3 regions of the Streptomyces sp. VNUA24 genome follow, and region 1 is predicted to be linked to each of the others. Evidence: riboswitches for the same ligand, from Rfam matches in the RefSeq annotation. Region 1 holds a riboswitch; each other region holds the start of a gene.

Region 1 (7,465 bases):
GCAGTTCGGTGACGATCAGGCCCTTGCGGCGGGCCGTCACGTTGTCCACCGTCACCGTGGCGCGGATCTTGAAGGTGCCGCGGCCCGTCGCGTACGCGTCCTTGATGCCGGAGAGGCCGACGATCCGGCCGCCGGTGGGCAGGTCGGGGCCGGGGACGTGCTTCATCAGCGTGTCGAGGTCGGCGTTCGGGTACCGGATGAGGTGGCGGGCGGCCGCGATGACCTCGCCCAGGTTGTGCGGCGGCATGTTGGTGGCCATACCGACGGCGATGCCGGACGCGCCGTTGACCAGCAGGTTGGGGAAGGCGGCGGGCAGGGCCACCGGCTCCTGCTCCTGGCCGTCGTAGTTCGGGGAGAAGTCGACCGTGTTCTCCTCGATCGACTCCGTCATCAGGCTGGTCGCGTCGGCCATCCGGCACTCGGTGTACCGCATGGCGGCCGGCGGGTCGTCGTTGCCCAGCGAGCCGAAGTTGCCGTGGCCGTCGACCAGGGGGAGCCGCATGGAGAAGGGCTGCGCGAGGCGCACCAGGGCGTCGTAGATCGAGGAGTCGCCGTGCGGGTGCAGCTTGCCCATGACCTCGCCGACGACGCGGGCGCACTTCACATAGCCGCGGTCGGGGCGCAGGCCCATCTCGTTCATCTGGTAGACGATCCGGCGGTGCACCGGCTTCAGACCGTCACGGGCGTCGGGCAGGGCTCGGGAGTAGATGACCGAGTACGCGTACTCCAGGAAGGAGCCCTGCATCTCGTCGACGACGTCGATGTCGAGGATCCGCTCCTCGAACGCGTCGTCGGGCGGCGGGGTCTTCGTGCTGCGGCGGGCCATCGCTGCCGGCTCCTCTTTGTCTGGTCGCTCACCTACGGGGCGCTCACGTCTCCGGCTCACGCTCGGCGAGACGTGAACGGGAACTGACGCGCACCATTGTGGACTGCCGCACCGACAACCCCGACACGACCCGGCCCCGACCGCCGGGCGCGGCCTCGTGGGACCGCCACGTCAACAGCGTGCGCCGACCTTAACCACGGACCGCGGGCCGCAACCCCGGTCTCGCTCTCGGCGTACGGCGCCCGGGAACTTCTCCGGGGGTCCGCGCGCTTGCATACAGTGGCGGGACCGGCAGGAAACAGCGGTTTCCGCGACGATTTCCACGACGGACACGACCGCGGATCCCGCGCACACAGCACAGCGATCGAAGGGACGTATCGCCCATGGGTCACACGGCCACAGCCGAGGCCGGCTCCGAAGGCCTGACAGTGAGGGAGCACCGCCTGGACAACGGCCTGCGCGTGGTGCTCTCCGAGGACCACCTGACCCCCGTCGCCGCGGTGTGCCTCTGGTACGACGTCGGTTCGCGCCACGAGGTCGCGGGCCGCACGGGCCTCGCCCACCTCTTCGAGCACCTGATGTTCCAGGGCTCGGGCCAGGTGAAGGACAACGGCCACTTCGAGCTGGTCCAGGGCGCCGGCGGTTCGCTGAACGGCACCACCAGCTGGGAGCGCACCAACTACTTCGAGACCATGCCCACCCACCAGCTGGAGCTGGCGCTGTGGCTGGAGGCCGACCGCATGGGCAGCCTGCTGCTCGCGCTCGACCAGAAGAACCTGGACAACCAGCGGGCGGTCGTCCAGAACGAACGCCGCCAGCGGTACGACAACGTGCCCTACGGCACCGCCTTCGAGAAGATCTTCCGCCTGGCCTACCCCGAGGGCCACCCCTACCGGCACACCCCGATCGGCTCGATGGACGACCTGGAGGCCGCGAGCCTGGAGGACGCCCAGCAGTTCTTCCGGACCTACTACGCGCCCAACAACGCCGTCCTGTCGATCGTCGGCGACATCGACCCGGAGCAGACCCTCGCCTGGGTGGAGAAGTACTTCGGCTCGATCCCCGCGTACGACGGCAAGCCCGCGCCCCGTGACGGCGCGCTGCCCGACGTCATGGGCGAGCAGCTGCGCGAGGTGGTCGAGGAGAACGTGCCCGCGCGCGCGTTGATGGCCGCCTACCGGCTGCCGGAGGACGGCACCCGCGCGTGCGACGCCGCCGACCTGGCGCTGACCATCCTCGGCGGCGGCGAGTCCTCCCGCCTCTACAACCGGCTCGTGCGCCGCGACCGTACGGCCGTGACGGCCGGCTTCGGCCTGCTGCGGCTGGCCGGGGCGCCCTCCATGGCGTGGATGGACGTGAAGACCTCCGGCGACGTCGAGGTGCCGGTCATCGAGGCCGCCGTCGACGAGGAGCTGGCCCGGTTCGCCGCGGAGGGCCCCACGGCCGAGGAGATGGAGCGCGCCCAGGCCCAGTTGGAGCGCGAGTGGCTGGACCGGCTCGGCACGGTCGCGGGCCGCGCCGACGAACTGTGCCGCTACGCGGTCCTGTTCGGCGACCCGAAGCTCGCCCTCACCGCCGTCGACCGGGTCCTGGAGGTGACGGCCGACGAGGTCCAGGAGATCGCCAAGGCCCGCCTGCGGCCCGACAACCGGGCGGTGCTCGTGTACGAGCCCGTCGCCGGCGAGGAGGACGCCGAAGACGACGCCGAAGAGGCGGCCGCCGAGACGGAGGCCGTCGAGACCACCGACGAGAACGAGGAGTCGGCGAAGTGACCGAGCTCGCGAGCATGGAGTTCCACCCGCAGCCCCAGGCGGGCGACGCCCGCCCCTGGGCGTTCCCCGCGCCCGAGCGCGGCACTCTGCCCAACGGCCTGACCGTGCTGCACTGCCACCGCCCCGGCCAGCAGGTCGTCGCCGTCGAGGTCGTCCTCGACGCGCCCCTGGACGCGGAGCCGGCCGGCCTCGACGGCGTCGCCACCATCATGACCAGGGCGTTCTCCGAGGGCACCGACAAGCACACGGCCGAGGAGTTCGCGGCCGAGCTGGAGCGCTGCGGCGCCACCCTCGACTCGCACGCCGACCACGCGGGCGTACGCCTGTCCCTCGAAGTGCCCGTGTCGCGGCTGGAGAAGGCCCTGGGGCTGCTCGCGGACGCCCTGCGGGCTCCCGCGTTCGACGACGGCGAGATCGAGCGTCTGGTGGCCAACCGGCTCGACGAGATCCCGCACGAGACCGCCAACCCGGGCCGGCGGGCCGCCAAGGAGCTCTCCCGGCAGCTGTTCCCGGCCGAGTCCCGCATGTCGCGGCCCCGCCAGGGCACCGAGGAGACCGTGGAGGGCATCGACTCCGCGGCCGTACGCGCCTTCTACGAGCGGCACGTGCGCCCCGCGACGGCCACCGCCGTGGTCGTCGGCGACCTCACCGGGGTCGACCTCGGCACGCTGCTGGGGGACACCCTGGGCGCCTGGACCGGCTCCCCTGCCAAGCCCAGCGTCGTTCCGGCGGTGACCGCCGACGACACCGGGCGCGTGATCATCGTGGACCGCCCGGGCTCCGTGCAGACCCAGTTGCTCATCGGCCGGGTGGGCGCCGACCGGCACGACCGTGTGTGGCCGGCCCAGGTGCTCGGCACCTACTGCCTCGGCGGCACCCTCACCTCCCGGCTGGACCGCGTCCTGCGGGAGGAGAAGGGATACACCTACGGCGTGCGCGCGTTCGGCCAGGTGCTGCGCTCCGCCCCGGACGGCTCGGGCACGGCGATGCTCGCCATCAGCGGCTCCGTCGACACGCCCAACACCGGCCCGGCGCTGGACGATCTGTGGACGGTGCTGCGCACCCTGGCCGCCGAGGGGCTGACCGACGCCGAGCGCGATGTGGCCGTGCAGAACCTCGTCGGGGTCGCCCCCCTCAAGTTCGAGACGGCCGCGGCCGTGGCGGGCACGCTGGCCGACCAGGTCGAGCAGTACCTGCCGGACGACTACCAGTCGACGCTGTACCGCCAACTCGCCGCCACGGGCACGGTGGAGGCCACCGCGGCCGTCGTGAACGCCTTCCCGGTGGACCGCCTCGTGACGGTCCTCGTCGGGGACGCCGCGCAGATCGAGGAGCCGGTCAGGGCCCTCGGAATCGGCGAAGTCACCGTCGTACCCGCCGAGTAGGGAACCGGGGAGATACCGGACGGCAGGACACGCACGAGTGAGGCCCTGGTGACGGAAGAGTCACCAGGGCCCACTTTTGTCCGTTTGATGGCGGAGGTTGTGTGTCTGACCTGTGGCGTAGTTAACAAATCCTGTGATCCGTTTGTTATTTCGAAGACGGCCCACTTAGCGTCGGTCCGGCTGTTCGTCAGATGTTCGCCGCAGCCGCGGCACCGGACAGTCATCGCCGAGTCCCGAGGCGCGAGCCTGGGGAGCCGGGGACCCACCGAAGTCCCTGGGGTGAATCGGGTGCCCTTCGCGAGCCACGCGAAACGGGGGGCAGCCGTAGGAGACCTTCCTGCTCCGAACCCGTCAGCTAACCCGGTAGGCGAGAAGGAAGGAAAGGACCAGCCACTTCATGGCGTTCACCCGCGCCCCTGGCAAGCACCGCCGTCCCGGCCGTGTGTCGCGCACGACCACGAGGAACGTGGGCGTCGCCGCTCTCACCACCACCGGCGTCATCGGCACCCTGGCCGGCCCCGCGCTCGCCGCGGAGGAGCCCGCCGTCGAGCAGACCGGCCTGAACCAGGTCATCGTCCTCGGTGACACGGTCGCCGACCAGGTCGACGCACAGGCCGCCGCCCAGCAGCAGGCCGCCGAGGTCGCCGAGGTCAAGAAGAAGGCGCAGGAGGAGGCCCGCAAGGCCGCCGCCGAGAAGGCCGAGCAGGAGCGTGCCGCCGCCAAGGAGCGCGAGGAGATCAAGGCCCGCGCCGCCCGTGCGGCCGAGCGCGAGCGCCTCAACACCTACGTCTCGCCGATCACCGGCTCCTACATCTCCACCGGCTACAAGGCCGGCGGCGCCGTCTGGTCCTCCGGCAGCCACACCGGCGTCGACTTCCACGCCGCCACCGGCACGGCCGTCCTGGCGGTCGGCTCCGGCACCGTCGTGGAGGCGGGCTGGGGCGGCGCCTACGGCAACAACATCGTCATCCGCATGACCGACGGCACGTACACCCAGTACGGCCACCTGTCGTCCATCGGCGTCTCCGTCGGCCAGACGGTCACCCCCGGCCAGCAGATCGGCCTCTCCGGGGCGACCGGCAACGTCACCGGCCCGCACCTGCACTTCGAGGCCCGCACCACGGCCGAGTACGGCTCGGACATGGACCCCGTCTCCTACCTGCGCGCGCACGGTGTGAACGTCTGACACCTCGCTCCACGCCTTCGAAGGCCCCGGCTCACGAGCCGGGGCCTTTCGCGTTGCGTGAACCTCTTGTGGCGCGCCTCCTGTCCAAAAAATATCCCTGGATTCCGGTCCGCCATCGGAAATTCCGTCCCGCTGCAATAGAGTCGCTGGAACACGCGTCAATCATCGACGTTTCACGGGGATTAAGGCGGAGGTCGGTCATGCGTATTCCGGCGCATTCGGTATGCACGGCGATCCGGGACGACATCGTCGCGGGTGTCTACGAGCGCGGCAGCCGCCTCACCGAGGAACTGCTCGCCCGCCGGTACGGCGTCAGCCGGGTCCCCGTCCGTGAGGCGCTGCGCACGCTGGAGGCCGAGGGCTTCGTGGTGACCCGGCGCCACGCGGGCGCGTGCGTCGCCGAGCCGACCGAGCAGGAGGCTGCCGACCTGCTGGAGATGCGCATGCTGCTGGAGCCGCTGGGTGCCGCCAGGGCCGCCCAGCGCCGCACGGAGGCGCACCTCAAGGTGTTGCGCGGCCTCGTCAGGCTGGGCCAGGAGCGGGCCAGGAGGGGCACCAGCGAGGATCTGCGCTCCCTGGGCGGCTGGTTCCACGAGACGCTCGCACAGGCGTCCGGCAGCCCTGCCCTGACCTCGACACTCGCCCAGCTGCGGCACAAGATCGCGTGGATGTACGCGGTCGAGGCGCCCGCCGACCCGGTGGAGTCCTGGGCGGAGCACGGCGGGATCGTGGACGCCGTCGCGCGCGGGGACAGCGACCGGGCCCGCACGATCACGTCCCTGCACACCGAGCGTGCCACCGCCGCGCACCGGTTCCGATTTCCGGGCGGGGCCGGCGGGCCCGACCGCCCGGACCGTGTGAGGACTTCGCAACACCCCGTAAACACGCCGAGCCTGCGGCATTAACACGGAAGCCGTATACAAAGAGGCAAGAATTCCGTGGGGCATTATTTCTGCTGCCCGCAGAACGGAAAAGGAACGAAAAGGCGAAGGGCCCGCCCGATAAATCGGACGAGCCCTCCACATGTGTACGGCCGGCCTTTCAGGGCCTTTTTCCGTTCGGGCCGGCCGGTCGCCCGGTGGTTCAGACCGTCTCGGGGAGTTCTTCCAGTCCCTCGGCCACGAGCTTGGCCAGACGGTCGAGCGCGGCGTCCGCGCCCTCGGCCTCGGAGGCGAGCACGATCTCCTCGCCGCCCTGGGCGCCGAGGCCCAGGACCGCCAGCATGGAGGCCGCGTTGACGGGGTTCCCGTCGGCCTTGGCGATCGTCACGGGGATACCGGAGGCCGTGGTGGCCCGGACGAAGATGGATGCGGGTCGGGCGTGGAGGCCCTCGGCCCAGCCGACGTTGACGCGGCGCTCAGCCATGTGATGCTGCCCTTCAGGTGTCTCGGGTGGTGCAGAGTGGTCTGGACCGGGTTGTCTAGACCAGTTTCCCATATGGCGCGACGGAGTGGAACGGGCCCACGGCCTGGCCACGAACCGGCTCTCGCGCTTCTGTTGTGCTTCCCCAGACTGCCCCGCGCCACAGCCGGACGCGAGCCGTACTCTGGGGCCCATGCAGACCTCGTCGGACCGGCACGAGTACCCCGCCCACTGGGAGGCCGACGTGGTGCTGCGCGACGGCGGCACCGCACGCATCAGGCCCATCACCGTCGATGACGCCGAGCGTCTGGTCAGCTTCTACGAGCAGGTCTCGGACGAGTCGAAGTACTACCGCTTCTTCGCGCCGTACCCTCGCCTGTCCGCCAAGGACGTCCACCGCTTCACTCACCACGACTTCGTGGACCGGGTGGGGCTCGCCGCCACGGTCGGCGGCGAGTTCATCGCCACCGTACGCTACGACCGCATCGGCCCCGACGGGATGCCCGCGTCCGCCCCCGCCGACGAGGCGGAGGTCGCCTTCCTCGTCCAGGACGCCCACCAGGGCCGCGGCGTCGCCTCCGCCCTCCTCGAACACATCGCCGCCGTCGCCCGCGAACGCGGCATCAGACGCTTCGCCGCCGAGGTGCTTCCCGCCAACAGCAAGATGATCAAGGTGTTCACCGACGCCGGGTACCAGCAGAGGCGCAGTTTCGAGGACGGCGTCGTCCGCCTGGAGTTCGGCCTGGAGCCCACCGACCGCTCCCTCGCCGTGCAGCGCGCCCGGGAGCAGCGCGCCGAGGCCCGGTCCGTGCAGCGTCTGCTCGCCCCCGGCTCGGTCGCCGTCGTCGGCGCCGGGCGCACACCGGGGGGAGTGGGCCGCGGCGTCCTCGCCAACCTCCGGGCCGCGGGCTTCACCGGGCGGCTGTTCGCGGTG
Region 2 (7,465 bases), 2.7 Mb from region 1:
GGCTTGTCGAAGTGCGTGTAGTAGAGGTCGATGCGGTCCGTGCCGAGGCGGGCGAGGGAGGCGTCGGCCGCGGCCTTGATGTTGGCCGCCGTCAGCCCCTGGTACTCGGGGTGCTGGCTCACCTTGGTCGCGATGACCACGTCGTCCCGGTTGCCCCGGGACCTGACCCACCTGCCGATGATGCTCTCGGACTCACCGCCCGTGTGGCCCTCCACCCAGGCCGAGTAGGAGTCGGCGGTGTCGACGAAGTTGCCCCCGGCGGCCGTGTAGGCGTCGAGGACGGCGAAGGACTGTGCCTCGTCGGCCGTCCACCCGAAGACGTTGCCGCCGAGGGAGAGGGGGAAGACCTCGATGTCGGACGTGCCCAGCTTGCGAAGAGAAGTCATGTCATCCCTCAACCAGCCCGGCGGACGCCCGCATTCCGCCCTGGCGTGAACGCCGCGTGAAGCCGTGGGAGCGAGGCGTCCGAGCGGAGGCCGGTCCCGGGGACGACGAACGCCGCGCGGTCCTCACGGACCCACGCGGCGTCGTCGTTCGTCGTCCGACCGCTCTACGGGGTCAGGCCCTTGCTGCGCAGCCACGCCGCCGGGTCGATGCCGTTGGCCGAGCCGCCGGTGTGGACCTCCATGTGGAGGTGGGCGCCGGTCACGTTGCCGGTGGCGCCCACGCGGCCGATGACGTCGCCGGTGGCGACCTTCTGGCCGACGCTGACGCCGATGGAGGACTGGTGGGCGTACCAGATCTCGGTGCCGTCATCGAGGGTGAGGACGGTCTTGTAGCCGTAGGAGCCCTCGTAGCCGGCCTGGGTGATCGTGCCGCTGCCGACGGCCTTGATCAGGGTGCCGGTCGGGGCGGCGAAGTCGAGGCCGGTGTGGTAGCCGGAGGACCAGTAGGGGCCGGCCTGGCCGAAGGTGGAGGTGAGGGTGTAGGAGGAGGTGGGCAGCGTGAACTGCGTGGCGAGGGAGGCCAGACGCTCGGCCTCCTTCTTCGCCGCGGCCTCCTCCGCCGCCTTCTTCTTGGCGGCGGCCTCCTTGGCCTCGGCTTCCTTCTTCTCCTGGGCGGCCAGCTCGGCGGCCTTGTCCGCGGCGGCGGTCTGGGCGGCCTCGGCGGCGGCCTTGTCGAAGGCGTCCTGCTGGGACTCGGCCTGGGCGATGATGCGGGCGCGCAGGGCCTCACCGGCGTCCGCGGTGCCCTGCTGGGCCTCGGCGGGGGTCAGGCCGGCGCTGCTGAGCGGCGTCCTGGACGCCTCGGGCTCCGGCTCCTCGGCCTCGTCCTCGAAGACCGAGCCGACGTTCGGCATGTCGGGCATCGAGATGGACACCGGGGCCTTGCCGGACTGCGCGCTGGCCATGCCGGCGCCGCTGACGGCGGCTATGACACCGACGCCGAGGACGGTGGAGCTGCGGCCGAGACCGCCACGGGCGAGTACACCGGTCTTCTTGGCGACACGGTGCCGGCCGCGAGCGGGGCGCAGGGTGTCCTCGCTGGGATTCCACTCCTGCCAGGGGCCCTCGTTGTCGCTGTTGTAGCTGCCGTAGCCGAACGTCCGGCTCTCGCCTTCGCGTTGGCTCGGCACGACTGGGGCTTCGGTCGCGGACCGGTTCGACGCCACGTGGGCGTACTCCTTCCTTCCTCCTCGCCTACCGGGTTAGCTGACGGGTTCGGAGCAGGAAGGTCTCCTACGCGCGTAAACCGGTCGTGCGGACTGCCACGACGGTCTCCGTGCGATTCACCCCAGGGTGGTGGTTCCCCGGTTCCCTTGCGGGATTCGGCGCGTGAGCACGGAGCCGTCTCTTGTGACGGCTGGGACGACCGCGCTGCGTTATCGAACGTTAATAGACGTGAGTACTCCATTCCAAGCTGTTCTGAATGATCGTTCCGGCCCCTCTGCTGGACTTTACGGGTCATGAGGGGTTTAAAACGGGCGAGTTGACTTGCCTCAGGAGTAACAAAAGTTCTGACGGGACATCAGCACGTCTACGGAGAACGGTCGAACAGCCACGCTGGGTGATATAGAGGCGGTCACCGGCCCCGCACCCGCCCGCGGTCACGGCCGGCGGACCGCCAGCAGGGCCATGTCGTCCGTCGTACCGTCCCCCGTGTGCCGGCGCACCTCGTCCGCCAGGGTCGTCACCAGGGAGCGCGGCGCGGAGAAGACCCGCCCGGACAGACGTTCGATCGGATCGTAGAAGACACCGCACGCGTCCCGCGCCTCCGAGAGCCCGTCCGTGTGGAACAGGAGCGTGGCCCCCCGCGGAAACCCGGCCTCCTCCGCGCGGTCGGGCCAGGCGCCCAGGTCCTCCATGCCCAGCGGGAGGGCCGGCCGCGGCGCGTCCAGGGAGCACAGGGTGCCGTCGGCGAGCAGCAGGAGGGGGGAGGGATGCCCCCGGTTGACGATCCGGGCGCGCCCGGCCCCGTGCGGGAACTCCGCCAGCACGGCCGTCACGAACCCCTCGTACTCCACCGCCGCGTCCCGCAGCGCGGCCTCCCGCCTGGTCGCCTCCCGGGCCAGCGCCCGCTCCAGCCGTTGGGCGACCGCTTCGAGCGTCGACTCCTGCTCGGCCGCCTCCCGGAACGCGCCGATCAGCACCGCCACCGCCGACACCGCGCCGAGCCCCTTGCCGCGCACGTCGCCCACGATCAGCCGTACGCCGTGGGGCGAGTCCTGCACCGCGTACAGATCGCCCCCGATCGACGCCCCCGCCTGCGCGGCCTCGTACCGCGCGGCGATCTCCAGCCCGCCGATCCGCTCCTGCGGCACCGGCAGGACGGCCCGCTGCGCCGCCTCGGCGATCTCCCGGGCGGTGGCGAGCCGGGCGTCGCTGCGGCGGACGAGACGGTTGATCAGTACGGCCAGTACGGCGACGGTGACCACCGTGGCGATCTCGGTGATCGCGTCCACCTGCCCCGTGTCGCCGTAGTAGCCGCGCACGGCGCTGACCCCGGAGATCGAGACGATCCCGGTGATCACCGTGCCGTGCAGCGAGAAGAGCGGGGCCGCCACCAGGGGCGCGGCGGTGAAGAAGGGGACCGCCGTGAACTCACGCGGGGTGAAGTGGTCGTAGAAGAGTCCGACGGTGATCAGCAGGGCCGGGACGGCGCGTGTGAGCGTACGGAGGAACGAGAACCGCCGCCCGACCGGCTCCCTCACACCCGCCATCCGTTCTCCGTGCCCACGGAAACAGGGTTTCCGTGGGCGGGGCGCGGGGCCAGTCGGCGGGGCCGAGTGGGCTAGGGCCCTTCTGACGGAGGGCAGGGGAGCGACCCTCGCCGGGGTCAGCCCGCCGTCACTCCTGCCAGTCCCGTCAGTCCCGTCAGCTCCGGCAGGGGGAGCGTGTGCTGGGTCTGGAGGACCTTCGCGCGCAGGTAGCGGACGTTGTGGGCGGTGGTGAAGACACCGGTGGGGACGCGGTGACGGACGCCCACGCCGAGGTCGCGGAGCTGCTGCGCCTTGTCGGGGTTGTTCGAGAGCAGGTCCAGCTCGTCGATGCCGAGGGCACCCAGCATCTGGGCCGCCGCCGTGTAGTCGCGGGCGTCCTCGGGCAGACCGAGGGCCGCGTTGGCCTCGTAGGTGTCGAGCCCCTGGTCCTGGAGGGCGTACGCGTCGAGCTTGTTGTAGAGGCCGATGCCCCGGCCCTCCTGGCGGAGGTAGAGGAGGACGCCACCGCGTTCGGCGATCCGCTCCACCGCCTCGCGCAGCTGCGGACCGCAGTCGCAGCGTGCGGAACCGAAGACGTCGCCGGTCAGGCACTCGGAGTGCAGCCGGACCAGGGGGTCCGTGCCGGGGGCGGGGTCCCCGAGGACGATCGCCAGGTGCTCCTGGCCGTCGACCAGGCCGTGGAAGGTGACCAGTTCGGCGTCGACGGCGTAACCGTCCTGGAAACGCAGCGGCACCCGGACGCGGGCACGCGGGGTGGCAGCGGGAATGTCGGGCATGCGGGTTCTCCGGTCCTGGTGCGGGGTGTCGTTGTGCTTCAGTTTTGAAGCACAACGCTCGGAGTGACTCTAACCCGTGCTTCAAATTTCAAGCAACTGATTTGGGGGTACGTCACATTCCCGTCATGCGCCGCGAGGCCATGCGCCGGTGCCGCACGCCCCTCAGGCGCGGTCCCGCTCGCCCGACCCGCCCGGGTCCCGCTCGCCCGACCCGCCCGGCTCGCCCTGCTGCCCCTGCTGGCTCGACGGGCATGCGCGGCGGCGCCACGGGAGGTCGTCCGAGCCGGGGGCCGCGAGGGGGCTGCCGCCCTGGATCGCTGCCGCGATGGCCCCGCAGATCTCCTCGAACTGGCTGATCTGCTCGGGGGCGAGATGGTCGAAGACGGCCCTGCGCACCGTCTCGACATGCCCCGGCGCCGTGCGCTCCAGCAGGGTCATGCCCTCGTCGGTGAGCACGGCCACGCTGCCGCGCCTGTCCCACGGGCAGTCCTCGCGCCGCACCAGGCCGTCCTTCTCCAGCCTGGTCACGACGTACGTCAGCCGGCTGCGCGTGATCTTCAGGCGCTCGGCGAGTTCGGTCATCCGCATGCGGCGCTCCGGCGTCTCGGAGAGCGCGGACAGCATGGAGTAGTAGAGGTGCGGCAGGCCGGCCTCCTGCTGGAGCTGGCGGTCGAGCGCGTCCTCCAGAAGGGAACTCGCGGCCACGTAGGCGCGCCAGGCACGCTGTTCGTCGGGGGTGAGCCAGCGGGTCGTCATACGTACAGTGTAGGTATTGTTTAAAACTTGAACCAAGGGAGCGCGTCCCATGCCCCAGCCCTACGTCCTGTTGTCCGCCGCCGTCTCCCTGGACGGCTTCCTGGACGACACCGGACCCGAGCGGCTGCTGCTGTCGAGCCCGGCCGACTTCGACCGGGTCGACGAGGTGCGCGCCTCCGTCGACGCCATCCTGATCGGCGCCGGCACCCTGCGCACCGACAACCCCCGGCTGCTGGTCAACTCCCCCGAGCGGCGCGCGGCCCGTGTCGCCGCCGGGCTGCCCGAGTACCCGCTGAAGGTGACGGTCAGCGCGTCCGGCGATCTCGACCCGGCGGCACGGTTCTGGCACACCGGCGGCGAGAAAGCCGTGTACACGACGGACAAGGGCGCCGACCGGCTGCGCGGGCTGGGCCTGCCGACGGGACCGGACGGCGTGACCGTGGTCTCCGTCGGCCCCGAACTGGAGTGGACGGCCGTCCTGGACCACCTCGCGGACGTGTGCGGCGTGCGGCGCCTCATGGTGGAGGGCGGCGGCCTCGTGCACACCCAGCTGCTCCGGCAGGACCTGGCGGACGAGATCCAACTGGCCGTGGCACCGGTGTTCGTGGGGGAGGCGGACGCGCCCCGGCTCTTCGGGACGGGCGCGTACCCCGGGGGGCCGAGGAGCCGGCTCCGCCTGCTGGAGACCCGGCCGGTCGGCGACATCGTCCTCATCCGCTACGCCCCCAGCGTCCCCGGCACCGGACGGGACGTCTCCCCCGCCGACCGCCACTGGCTGGATCTGGCCTGCGAACTGGCCGCCGCGTGCCCGCCCTCGCGGACCGCGTTCAGCGTGGGGGCCGTGGTGGTCGCCGAGGACGGTACGGAACTGGCACGCGGCCACTCCCGCGAGGGCGGCGACCCCGTGGTCCACGCCGAGGAGGCCGCCCTCGCCAAGATCGACCCCGCCGACCCGCGCCTGGCCTCCGCCACGGTCTACAGCAGCCTGGAACCGTGCGCCCGCCGCGCCTCCCGCCCCGCGCCCTGCGCCCGGCTCGTCCTCGACGCGGGCATCCGCCGGGTCGTCACGGCCTGGCGCGAGCCGGACACGTTCGTCGAGGACGCGGCGGCCGGGAACGCGGTGCTGGCGGCGGAGGGGGCGGTGGTCGTGCTGATCGGGGACTTCGAGGAGCGGGCACAGGCACCCAACCGCCACCTGACCGGCTGAGCCCCGCCCCCTCGGCACCGTCTCCGCCGTCGCCCTCCCGCCCCCACATCAATGCGTGTGCTCGGGGTCCCGCGGATGGCGTACACTGGTTTCAACGACGCGGGGTGGAGCAGCTCGGTAGCTCGCTGGGCTCATAACCCAGAGGTCGCAGGTTCAAATCCTGTCCCCGCTACTGAAGACTTGGGGCCGGAATCCGATCAAGGATTCCGGCCCCAGGTGTTTGTGTACGCCCCAGGTGTTTGTGTACGCCCCAGGTGTTTCTGTACGCCCCAGGTGTTTCTGTACGCCCCAGGTGTTTGTGTACGACTGCCCTCACCCGCTCCTCCGGGGCTGAGCGCCGCGGACCGCCGCCACCGCGTCGGTGTACGACTCGCGGGTGAGGTCCTCGGGTGCGATGCCCAGGTCGCGAAGGACCGCGCGGATGTCGTCGAGGGCCCCGGCGACCTCGTCCTCCTCCTGAACCAGGCTCTCGACCTCCAGGAACGTGCCGTCCAGCTCGGGGACCCGCACCAGGGTGGCGAGCATCCGCCGGCCGTACGCCTCGAAGGCGTGGCTGCGGCAGTGCTTCTCGAACACGATCGCCGGCACATAGCCGAGGTGCCGCAGGATGGCGTGCGCGACCTGCGAGTCCTCGACCCGCGTCTCGTACTCGGGTTTCGAACCGGACGCCTCGTCCACGGCCGCCGCCTTGAAGGTGAGCAGGGTCCGCCGCTCCCCCGTGCCGTGGTCGGCCAGGAGCCGCAGCCGCAGCTCCTCGTCCCGCCCGCGCAGGCTGCCGTCCGGCAGGTCGTAGTACGTGTCCAGATACGTCTCGACCCTGCCCTCACCCCACCCACCGAGCACCCGCGCGACCACCTCCGGCGCACGGACCCGGACCTTCAACTCCGCCTCGATCACGAGCCGTTCCTCTCCTTCGCCGACCGCGCTCCCCCTCGGCCCCCGTCGTGCCACTGTCCCCTGCCGGCTGTCCCCGAGGAAGGAGGAGCGGGTGTCCGCGCCTCAGCCGTGGGCCCGTGCCGTGAGGTAGGGGTCACGGCGCAGGACGTCACGGCTGCCGAGGAGGGTGCCGGTGGCCAGGCCCACGGCGGGCAGCAGCAGCGCGGCGGCGGCCCAGGCCGGACCCGGCAGGGCGTCCGTGCGGGAGATGGGCAGCCCGAGGAGGTCGCTGAGCGGACCGGCCAGCGCCACGGACACGCCCGTACCGGCGAGGACGCCCACGACACCGGCCACCCCGCCCGAGAGGACGGCCTCACCGAGCAGGATCCTGCGGAGCTCCGAGCGCCCGGACCCGAGAATCCGCAGAACGGCGAACTGCCCGAGCCGGGCCCGCGTACTGTCCGCCGCGCGTACCGACCCGAGCCCGACGGCGCCGATCGCCAGCACCAGCACCCCCGCCCGCATCGCGAGGTCCGCCACCCCGAACAGCCCGGGCAGGTCACGCACACGATCGGACACGGGCGACGCCGAGAACCCGTCCGCCTGGAGCGACTTGGTGACGGCGGCCACCTGCCTCTGATGCCCGACCCGTACGACGGCGGACTGCGCGCCCTCGTGCGCGCGGAAGGT
Region 3 (7,465 bases), 4.1 Mb from region 1:
CACCAACGCAAATCCATCCTGGCGCGGGGGAGAGCAAGGACGCGCCCGATGGCGTCGCCGTCATACCGCTACCTCACCACCGACGCACTCACCAACAAGGTCCTCGCCTGGGACCTGCCCTTGTCCGGCGTAGAGTTCGGCCCCGCGCTGTCTGCGACCGGCAGCCTTACCGGGGCCGTCGAACCGCGACTGGCCCACCTGGTCCGCTCCCAGCTCGACCCGGGCAATACCAAGCTCTACGCCGAGCGCGACGGGCGACTGCTGTGGGGCGGCCTGATCTGGAGAGCCGACCCTGAGGGCCAGCAGCTGAACATCGAGGCATCGGGCTGGGGTTCCTACCCCTACCGGCGCTACGACCTCCACGGCCAGCTGAACGCGCGCGGCCCCTACACCTACGCCGACCCGTGCAGGGTCATCCGAGACGTGTGGGCGTACTGCCAGGAGCAGCCGGACGGCCAGCTCGGCATCCAGGTCGACAACACCACATCCAAGGCCACCGTCGGCACTCCAGAGGACCCTTACCGGATCGACTGGTGGGATACGCCCTCACTCGGCGACGTCATCAGCGACATGGTCGCCGTCGAGGGCGGGCCCGAGTGGACCGAAGAAGCCACCTGGCACAACGGCACGCCGCAGGGCCGCGTCCGAATCGGCTGGCCGCGCCTCGGCCGCCGTCGCATGGACATCCACTTCGAGTCCGGCGTGAACGTCGTCAAGGCAGTCCCGGTCGAGTACGACGCCGACAACCTTGCTCAGGTCGTCATCGCGCTCGGCGCCGGCGAGGGCCGCAACCGGCGCCGCGCCGTCGACGCCGTACGGGACGGTCGGCTGCGCCTGGAGCACCTGCTCGAAGTGCCCGAGGAGAAGGCGAATGACCGGCTCGCCAGCCGGGCGCGAACGGAGCGCATCTCCCGGCAGGTAATCGGCGAGGTCACCGAGATCACCATCCGCGACCACCCTGCGGCCCGCTTCGGTTCCTGGCAGATCGGCGACGACGTACGGGCCCGCATCCACGACCAGTGGACCGAGTTCGACGCCTGGTCCCGCATCGTCGGCTGGCAGATCCAGCCCGCCTCTGGTGACACCCCCGAGCAGGCCGTCATCCAGCTCCAGCGCGCAGACCGCTTCACCTACGGGGGAGGCACCGCGTGAGCAGCGACATCGCCCGCCTGGCCGCCCGAGTCGCCGTCCTGGAACGGCAGTTGGCCCGCACCACCCGCACCGCCCGCATGGCGTACTCGTCCGTCGAGCACGGCGCGATCGAGGTCTATGACCAGGACGGCACCCTGCGCGGCAGCATGGGCTTCCAAGACGACGGCACCGTGGGTTTCGTCGCCCACAACGGGCCGCCGCCTCCCACCCCGACGCCGCCCGTGGTCGAGTCCGCGCTGTCCGGGCTCACCGTGACCTGGCCTGGAACGTGGACGGACGCCGAGACCGCCCCGCTCGATCTGGCCGAAGTCCAGGTCCACCTGACGGCGACCGCCGACGCCGAACCGGACACCAGCAGCCCGGTGGCCGCCTTCCACATGGCCGCCAGCGGAAGCATCACCCTCGCCGTCGACACCTACACCCCGCTCTGGGTGCGCCTGATCGCGGTCAACACCTCCGGCACGGCCGGACAGCCCTCGTCGGCTGCGCAGGGCCAGGCCCGCAAGGCCGTCCCCGACGACCTCGTCAACGCGATCATCGACGAAACCAAACTCGCCCGTAACGCGGTCACCGAGGCGGCGCTCGCCCTCGGGGCCGTCAACTCCACCGCGCTCGCGGACGGCGCGGTGCTTGCAGAGAAGCTCGCCGCCAACTCTGTGACGCTGGGCAAGGTCGCGAGCGGCGCGATCACCCTCAGCTCGCTCGGTGGCGCGCTCGCGGACGCCACCAGCCAGCGCCTCGTCGACACCATGGGCGAGGCCGCCGCCTGGCAGACCACCGACCAGGGAAGCGGCGCCACGTGGGCGCACCTCACCGGCGTACCGGACGCTCCCACCGGCCGGAACGTCGGCGAGGCCCGCGGCTTCGTCCGCCTCCGTGGCACGACCCTCGTCCCCTACGAGCCCGGTGTCCTATACCGGATCAGTGCCCGGATCAGGGCTACAGCCCAACTCGCCGTTGGCGCGGACGCGTTCTACGTCGGCGTACTCGGCGTGGGCGCAGACCAGACCACCCTGGTCAACCGCGCCGGGGCGAACGCCCCGAACAGCCACTACTACGTCGCGGCGTCGTACCGATCGCTGCCGACCACGGACGGCTGGGTCACAGTCGTCGGCTACCTCAAGGACCGCGCATCCGCAGGCTCCGCCGGTCCTAACAACGACCCGCGCTCGCCCGGCACCGTGCACGACGCCGTCCGCTTCATCACCCCCTACTTGTGGCTCAACTACGCCTCGATGGGCGTCTCCGGCTCCCCGGCCGTCATGCAGGTCGACGCCGTTGCCATCGAGGCGCTGAAGACCGGGATCGTCGACGCGACCAACCTCGTGAGCGGTTCGGTGACCGCCGCCGCGCTCGCAGCCGACTCGGTGATCGCCGGGAAGGTAGCGGCCGATGCGATCACGGGCCGTGAGATCGCCGCGAATTCGGTCACGGCGACCGAGATCGCGGCGGCCTCGATCTCCACGGACAAGCTGGTTGTCGCGGGCGGCACCAACGTGCTCGGCGACCCTTCGTTCGAGGGCGCCTACACCGCGGCGATCGCCACGAACGTATGGTCCGTCGTCTCCGGCGGCAACGGCTCTGCGAAGGCACTCCGCGTCGACGCCACGGCGACGGCCGCCACGACACGGTCCCTGAATCTCACGTCGATGCCGATCCTGAGCGGAGAGCAGCTCTACCTCGCCATCGACGCCAACGCGTCCACCGACTGGGCGGGAGGTGCGCTCAAGTTCTACGCCCGGTGGCAGGACGGCGCGGGCGCTACCGTCGGCTTCGGCGTCGCCCAGGTGGACGTCCCGGCCCGCGGCTCGTGGCAGCGCCTTGCCGCTACGGTCACTGCGCCGGCCAACACCACCGCGGCCACGGTCTGGGTCGAGACATACCAGTCGACCGCCGGGGCCGTGCTGTGGGACAACGCAGTCGTCCGACCGGTGGTCCCGGGTGTACAGATCGCCGACGGCGCCGTCACCGCGCCCAAGATCCTCGCGGGAGCGGTGACCGCCGAGAAGATCGCGGCCCTGGCTGTCACGGCTGAGAAGGTCGCGGCGTTGTCCATCACCACGGACAAGCTGAACGCGCTCTCCGTCACGGCGGACAAGATCGCGGCCAACGCCGTGACGGCAACGAAGATCTCGGCGGGCGCGATCGAAGCAACCCACATCAAGGCCGGGGCCATCACGGCGGACAAGCTCGACGCCGATGCCATCAACGGCAGGACGATCAACGGAGCCGTCCTCACCGGCAGCACCCTCCAAACTGCCGCGAACGGGCAGCGAGTTGTCATCAGCCCCGGAAACACCAATCCGGAGACCGGATCGATTGAGTTCTATTCCGGCAGCGCCGATGAGTCAGCACCGGCAGAACTCAATACCGCCATCGCGTACGCCTCGGATTCCTCCGCCACCTACGAAGTTCCGAGCGTTTCGCTCAGCGCCCCCAAGGTGACTGGTTCGATCCAGGAAACAGGGGTGTTCCTGCAAAGCCACGTGCCGGGCTATTCGGGAGGAGTCTTCAACCTCTACGCAAACGATCTGAGCGGGAACGGAGTTGCCTACATCAGCGGCTACGGCGCCGATACATCGGACGCCGGATCATCCATCGAACTGCACGTCCGCGATGCGCCGTCCGCATCCGCCCAGGCCACTGCCAAGCTCACATCCAGCGGATTCGCGATCGACCGAGACCTCAGCGTCTACGGCAAATCCCAGGGGCGCGGATTTGTCGCGCAGAAGACACTGACCGCGAACGTCACCTTCTCCAGCGCGGAGACGCCCCTCATCGCCACCGGCAGCATCACGTTCAAGGCCGGCCGCGCCTACCGCGTCTCCCTCTGGGCACTGCATAGTGCGGCCAGTGACAGCTACGCGCTATACCGAATCCGCAAGAACAGCGTGTCCGGAACGATTTACAAGGACCAGATACGGGTCAACAATCTGCAAGCCTCCACAGCGAACGCAGCCGTTTCCGTCCAGACCATCCTGACCAACACGACAGGCAGCGACGTCACGGCCGCACTGTGCTGGACCGGGGCTCAAGGAGGAGTCGCACAGACATGGACGCTCGCCGCCAGCAGCAGCAACGTCGCCTATCTGTTGGTAGAGGACTGCGGCTCGGCCGACGACTACATCGGCCAGGCGATCACCTGACTGGCTCGATCATGGCAACTCGGAGCTGTCCCGATCTCAAGTGGCGCCCACGATATCTTGAATCGGCCATAGCCGCGTGAATTCGGTGCTATGACCTCATGTCAAGAGGGGTGCAGGAAGAGGGCCTTGGCCAGATGCCAAGGCCCCTCCTGCTGTGCTAACGGGTCAAGATTGCCCCCGGATGAACCTCAACATCAGGATGATGAAGCCGCACAATCCGGCTGCTGCTAGGCAGCCTGTGTAAATCGCCTCGAAATTCGAGACGTGGTCCATGATCCGTCGTCCTGTCGCTGCGGAGAAACCACCGATGATTCCCACAAGGACAATGACTGCGGCTTCAAACTTGCGGATCTTGGACCCATCACCCCCGTCTCCGTTGGAGCTGGTTCCGGAGGGCTGGGGGTTGTTCTGCGTCGTTGACATGACGGCTGTACCTTCGCGTCAGCCGCCTGTGGAGGATGACCTGTCGGATTCGGGCTGGCGAAGTTGCCCGGCCGCATACACGCGGCTTCATCCCAAGGGCTGCTCGGTCCGGTCATGGTGTGACCGTCCCGGCGACCCGTCACGCTGGGTCCTCCACTCCTGCCGATGCATATATCTGTCGACCGGTCATCCGGGCGGCGGCAGGATTCGGCGTCCGCCCGGATCGCCTCACCGTGGTGGCGAGGGCTTGTCGTTAGAGGGATCTTGGCCTATCCGTGGTCGAAAGTCCCAGGAGGGCCAGGGGTTTGTGTTCTTTCGCACCACTCACCCGTTCGGGTGGACGTATGCGAACTTCCCAGGTCAGGCGGCTGTCGGGGCGCGAGTGCGGGTCAGGAAGTAGGGCTGCGCCTACGCCATCTGAGGGATGTCGTCTAGTTCGAGTTGAGGCAGCGTCACGGGGTCCACGGCATGCGCTGTCGGCGCCGCCATGTCATGCCCGAGCCTGAACCGGGGCCGCGCGGCAGATGCTTCCGTCCGATCCTCACGTGCAGCAAGTACAAGACACATCCCGGTCCTACAACGGCTGGCGACCTGGATTTGCGGAAGCGCCGCTGGCGCTGCGGTAACAGGTTCCAAGTGATCCCGCAGCTCAACCGACACGATCCCCGGCCTGTCGGTGGGAACCGCTACTATCCGGGATGCCTCACAGGACGATGGGCGAAGTCAGGGAAAGGGCGACGTGGACGAAGCAGTAGTCAAACGGAAGTTGGGTATCTCGAACTGGCGGAACCTGTCCAAGGACAAGGTGCTCAATTTCGTGGCATCGATGCCCGAGATGCCCACTAAAGTGCGGCTCAAGATCATTGAGCAGTTCCCTGCCTTCAAGGACCTGGGCAAGGACAATATCGATGCGGTCAAAGAGGCCCACAAGTCTACTCTCGCGGCCAACGAGAACAGTCAGAACCACTTCTTCAAGGCTTCGCAGGACCAGAGGGACGCACTGCGAGCCGACCTCGGTCGTGATGACCTCAGCTGGGTACAGCGGGAGTCCCTCCACGACCGCTACGACGAAAACGTGCGGCGGGTAGGCGAGAAGGACCGCGAGAACAAGCATTTCCTCTGGGCGGGGATGGGGGCAGTGGCAGCCGTCGGTGTAGCCGCCCTCGCGCTGAGCGTGGTATTCGTCGGCGGCGGGATCTCGGGAGCGAGCGAGGAGGGTTCCGAGAAATCCGAGTAGGACTGCTGCAAACACAAGGGAAGGAACGCGTAGGCTGATCCTCAGCGGCGCGGGGCTGCCGAAGGGAGTGCCGTGACCGCGCCGCCGGGACAGGACCCCACGCCGTGGGAACTGCTGCGGGCCATGCAGCAGATGCGCGACGACCTACGCGCCGACTTCGCTGCCTTCAGCGCACGGCTCGCCGAGATGGTCACGAAGATCCAGTACGACGCCGACCGGCGGACTGACGAGGTACGGATCAAAGCCGTCGAGGACGACATCGCCCAGATGCAGCGCGAGCGCGAGACGGAGCGCCAAGAGGCCCGCGGCGTACGACGGTTGGCTCTCACCGCCCTCGTGGCGCCGGTCGTGGTGGGAGTGATCGTCGCGATCGTGACCGGCAAGCTCGGACTGTAGGCTCAGAACAGCAGGCGCGGGGGAGAACAAGGAACGCGCCATGCCTGATCTCTGGCTGCCTGGCGCTGAGCGGCACCCGCTCAGCGACATCGCACCCACCGACTCGCAGTACGACCCACGCGTCATCTGGCACATCACGTGGGACAAGAACGCCACGGCGACCAAGCCCGCCGATCTCGTCGCGTTCGACAAGCTCGTGCAGTACTTCACCAGTGGCGGCAAGGGAGCCGCACCGCATCTCCTCTGGGATCCCTTCACAGGCAGGACCGCCCAGTTCTACCCGGCGAACAGCCGGTCCAAGTCGGTCGTCGACACCGCCGGCGGCACCCGGACCAACCGCACCGGGAAGGTGTGTCTCCAAGTCGAGACGCTGTTCTTCCCGTACTGCCGCGTGAACGGGACGTCGTACGCGACCGTCCGGGACACCCCGGCCAAGGGACTCGACAAGATCCTGGCCTGGGCGCGGAGTTGGGGGGTGCCGGACGTCTGGCCGATGGGCGCCCCGACCTGGAAGGCGAACCGAAGCGAGCACATCTGGGAGACGGAGGGCGGGCACTACGGCCACGGCCAGACGCCCGAGAACACGCACACGGACCCGGGTCCGATGCCGAAGTGGCCGACCACGACGACGCCGAAGCCCGGCCCGCCGGCGTTTCCCGGCCGCAGCGCCTTCGGACTCGGCAAGTCGAACGCCTCGATTCTCCTGCTGGGCCAGCAACTCGTGCGCAAGGGCTACAGCAAGCACTACCGCGTCGGTCCGTCCCGCGACTGGGGTGAGGCGGACCGCCTCAACGTCGTCGACTTCCAGCACGCCCAGAAGTGGAGCGGCTCCGACGCAGACGGCTACCCCGGGCCGGAGACCTGGCGCCGTCTCTTCGCCTGACCTCCCTCAACAGCTCAAGGAGCACATCCCCATGAACCTCTACGCCTCGCTGCTGCGTACGGGAGTCCCGGCTGCGGTCGGCTGGCTCGTCGCGGTCGCCCTTCGGCACGGACTCGATCTCGACGCCACGGCCGTCACGGGGGTCCTGACCCCGGTCGCCACCTTTGCCTACTACGGCGTGTTCCGACTCGCCGAGGAGCACCTGTCGCCTCGGTTCGGCTGGCTGCT

The links. A riboswitch is a leader RNA that binds a small molecule or an ion and turns the genes downstream of it on or off. The one in region 1 is predicted to bind cyclic di-AMP.
Region 2: another riboswitch for cyclic di-AMP. It lies ahead of PYR72_RS26235 (M23 family metallopeptidase); the one in region 1 lies ahead of PYR72_RS14420 (M23 family metallopeptidase).
Region 3: another riboswitch for cyclic di-AMP. It lies ahead of PYR72_RS32555 (hypothetical protein); the one in region 1 lies ahead of PYR72_RS14420 (M23 family metallopeptidase).

Annotation. Positions count from the first base shown of each region.
Region 1 covers NZ_CP119143.1:3,458,927-3,466,391, reverse strand. The annotation lists gene PYR72_RS14435 (DNA topoisomerase IV subunit A) at 1-826, opposite strand, end outside; gene PYR72_RS14430 (pitrilysin family protein) at 1,210-2,598, shown strand; gene PYR72_RS14425 (pitrilysin family protein) at 2,595-3,983, shown strand; cyclic di-AMP (ydaO/yuaA leader) riboswitch at 4,198-4,367, shown strand; gene PYR72_RS14420 (M23 family metallopeptidase) at 4,381-5,169, shown strand; gene PYR72_RS14415 (GntR family transcriptional regulator) at 5,370-6,074, shown strand; gene PYR72_RS14410 (HPr family phosphocarrier protein) at 6,253-6,534, opposite strand; gene PYR72_RS14405 (GNAT family N-acetyltransferase) at 6,725-7,465, shown strand, end outside.
Region 2 covers NZ_CP119143.1:6,117,793-6,125,257, reverse strand. The annotation lists gene PYR72_RS26240 (aldo/keto reductase) at 1-386, opposite strand, end outside; gene PYR72_RS26235 (M23 family metallopeptidase) at 551-1,612, opposite strand; cyclic di-AMP (ydaO/yuaA leader) riboswitch at 1,623-1,784, opposite strand; gene PYR72_RS26230 (PP2C family protein-serine/threonine phosphatase) at 2,048-3,160, opposite strand; gene ribA (GTP cyclohydrolase II) at 3,277-3,936, opposite strand; gene PYR72_RS26220 (MarR family transcriptional regulator) at 4,099-4,692, opposite strand; gene PYR72_RS26215 (dihydrofolate reductase family protein) at 4,742-5,899, shown strand; tRNA gene PYR72_RS26210 (tRNA-Met) at 5,998-6,071, shown strand; gene cyaB (class IV adenylate cyclase) at 6,212-6,796, opposite strand; gene PYR72_RS26200 (FtsX-like permease family protein) at 6,899-7,465, opposite strand, start outside.
Region 3 covers NZ_CP119143.1:7,599,088-7,606,552, forward strand. The annotation lists gene PYR72_RS32545 (hypothetical protein) at 49-1,152, shown strand; gene PYR72_RS32550 (hypothetical protein) at 1,149-4,298, shown strand; gene PYR72_RS32555 (hypothetical protein) at 4,464-4,721, opposite strand; cyclic di-AMP (ydaO/yuaA leader) riboswitch at 4,729-4,944, opposite strand; partial or broken gene PYR72_RS32560 (IS5/IS1182 family transposase) at 5,201-5,414, opposite strand; gene PYR72_RS32565 (hypothetical protein) at 5,461-5,958, shown strand; gene PYR72_RS32570 (hypothetical protein) at 6,031-6,354, shown strand; gene PYR72_RS32575 (peptidoglycan-binding protein) at 6,395-7,237, shown strand; gene PYR72_RS32580 (hypothetical protein) at 7,269-7,465, shown strand, end outside.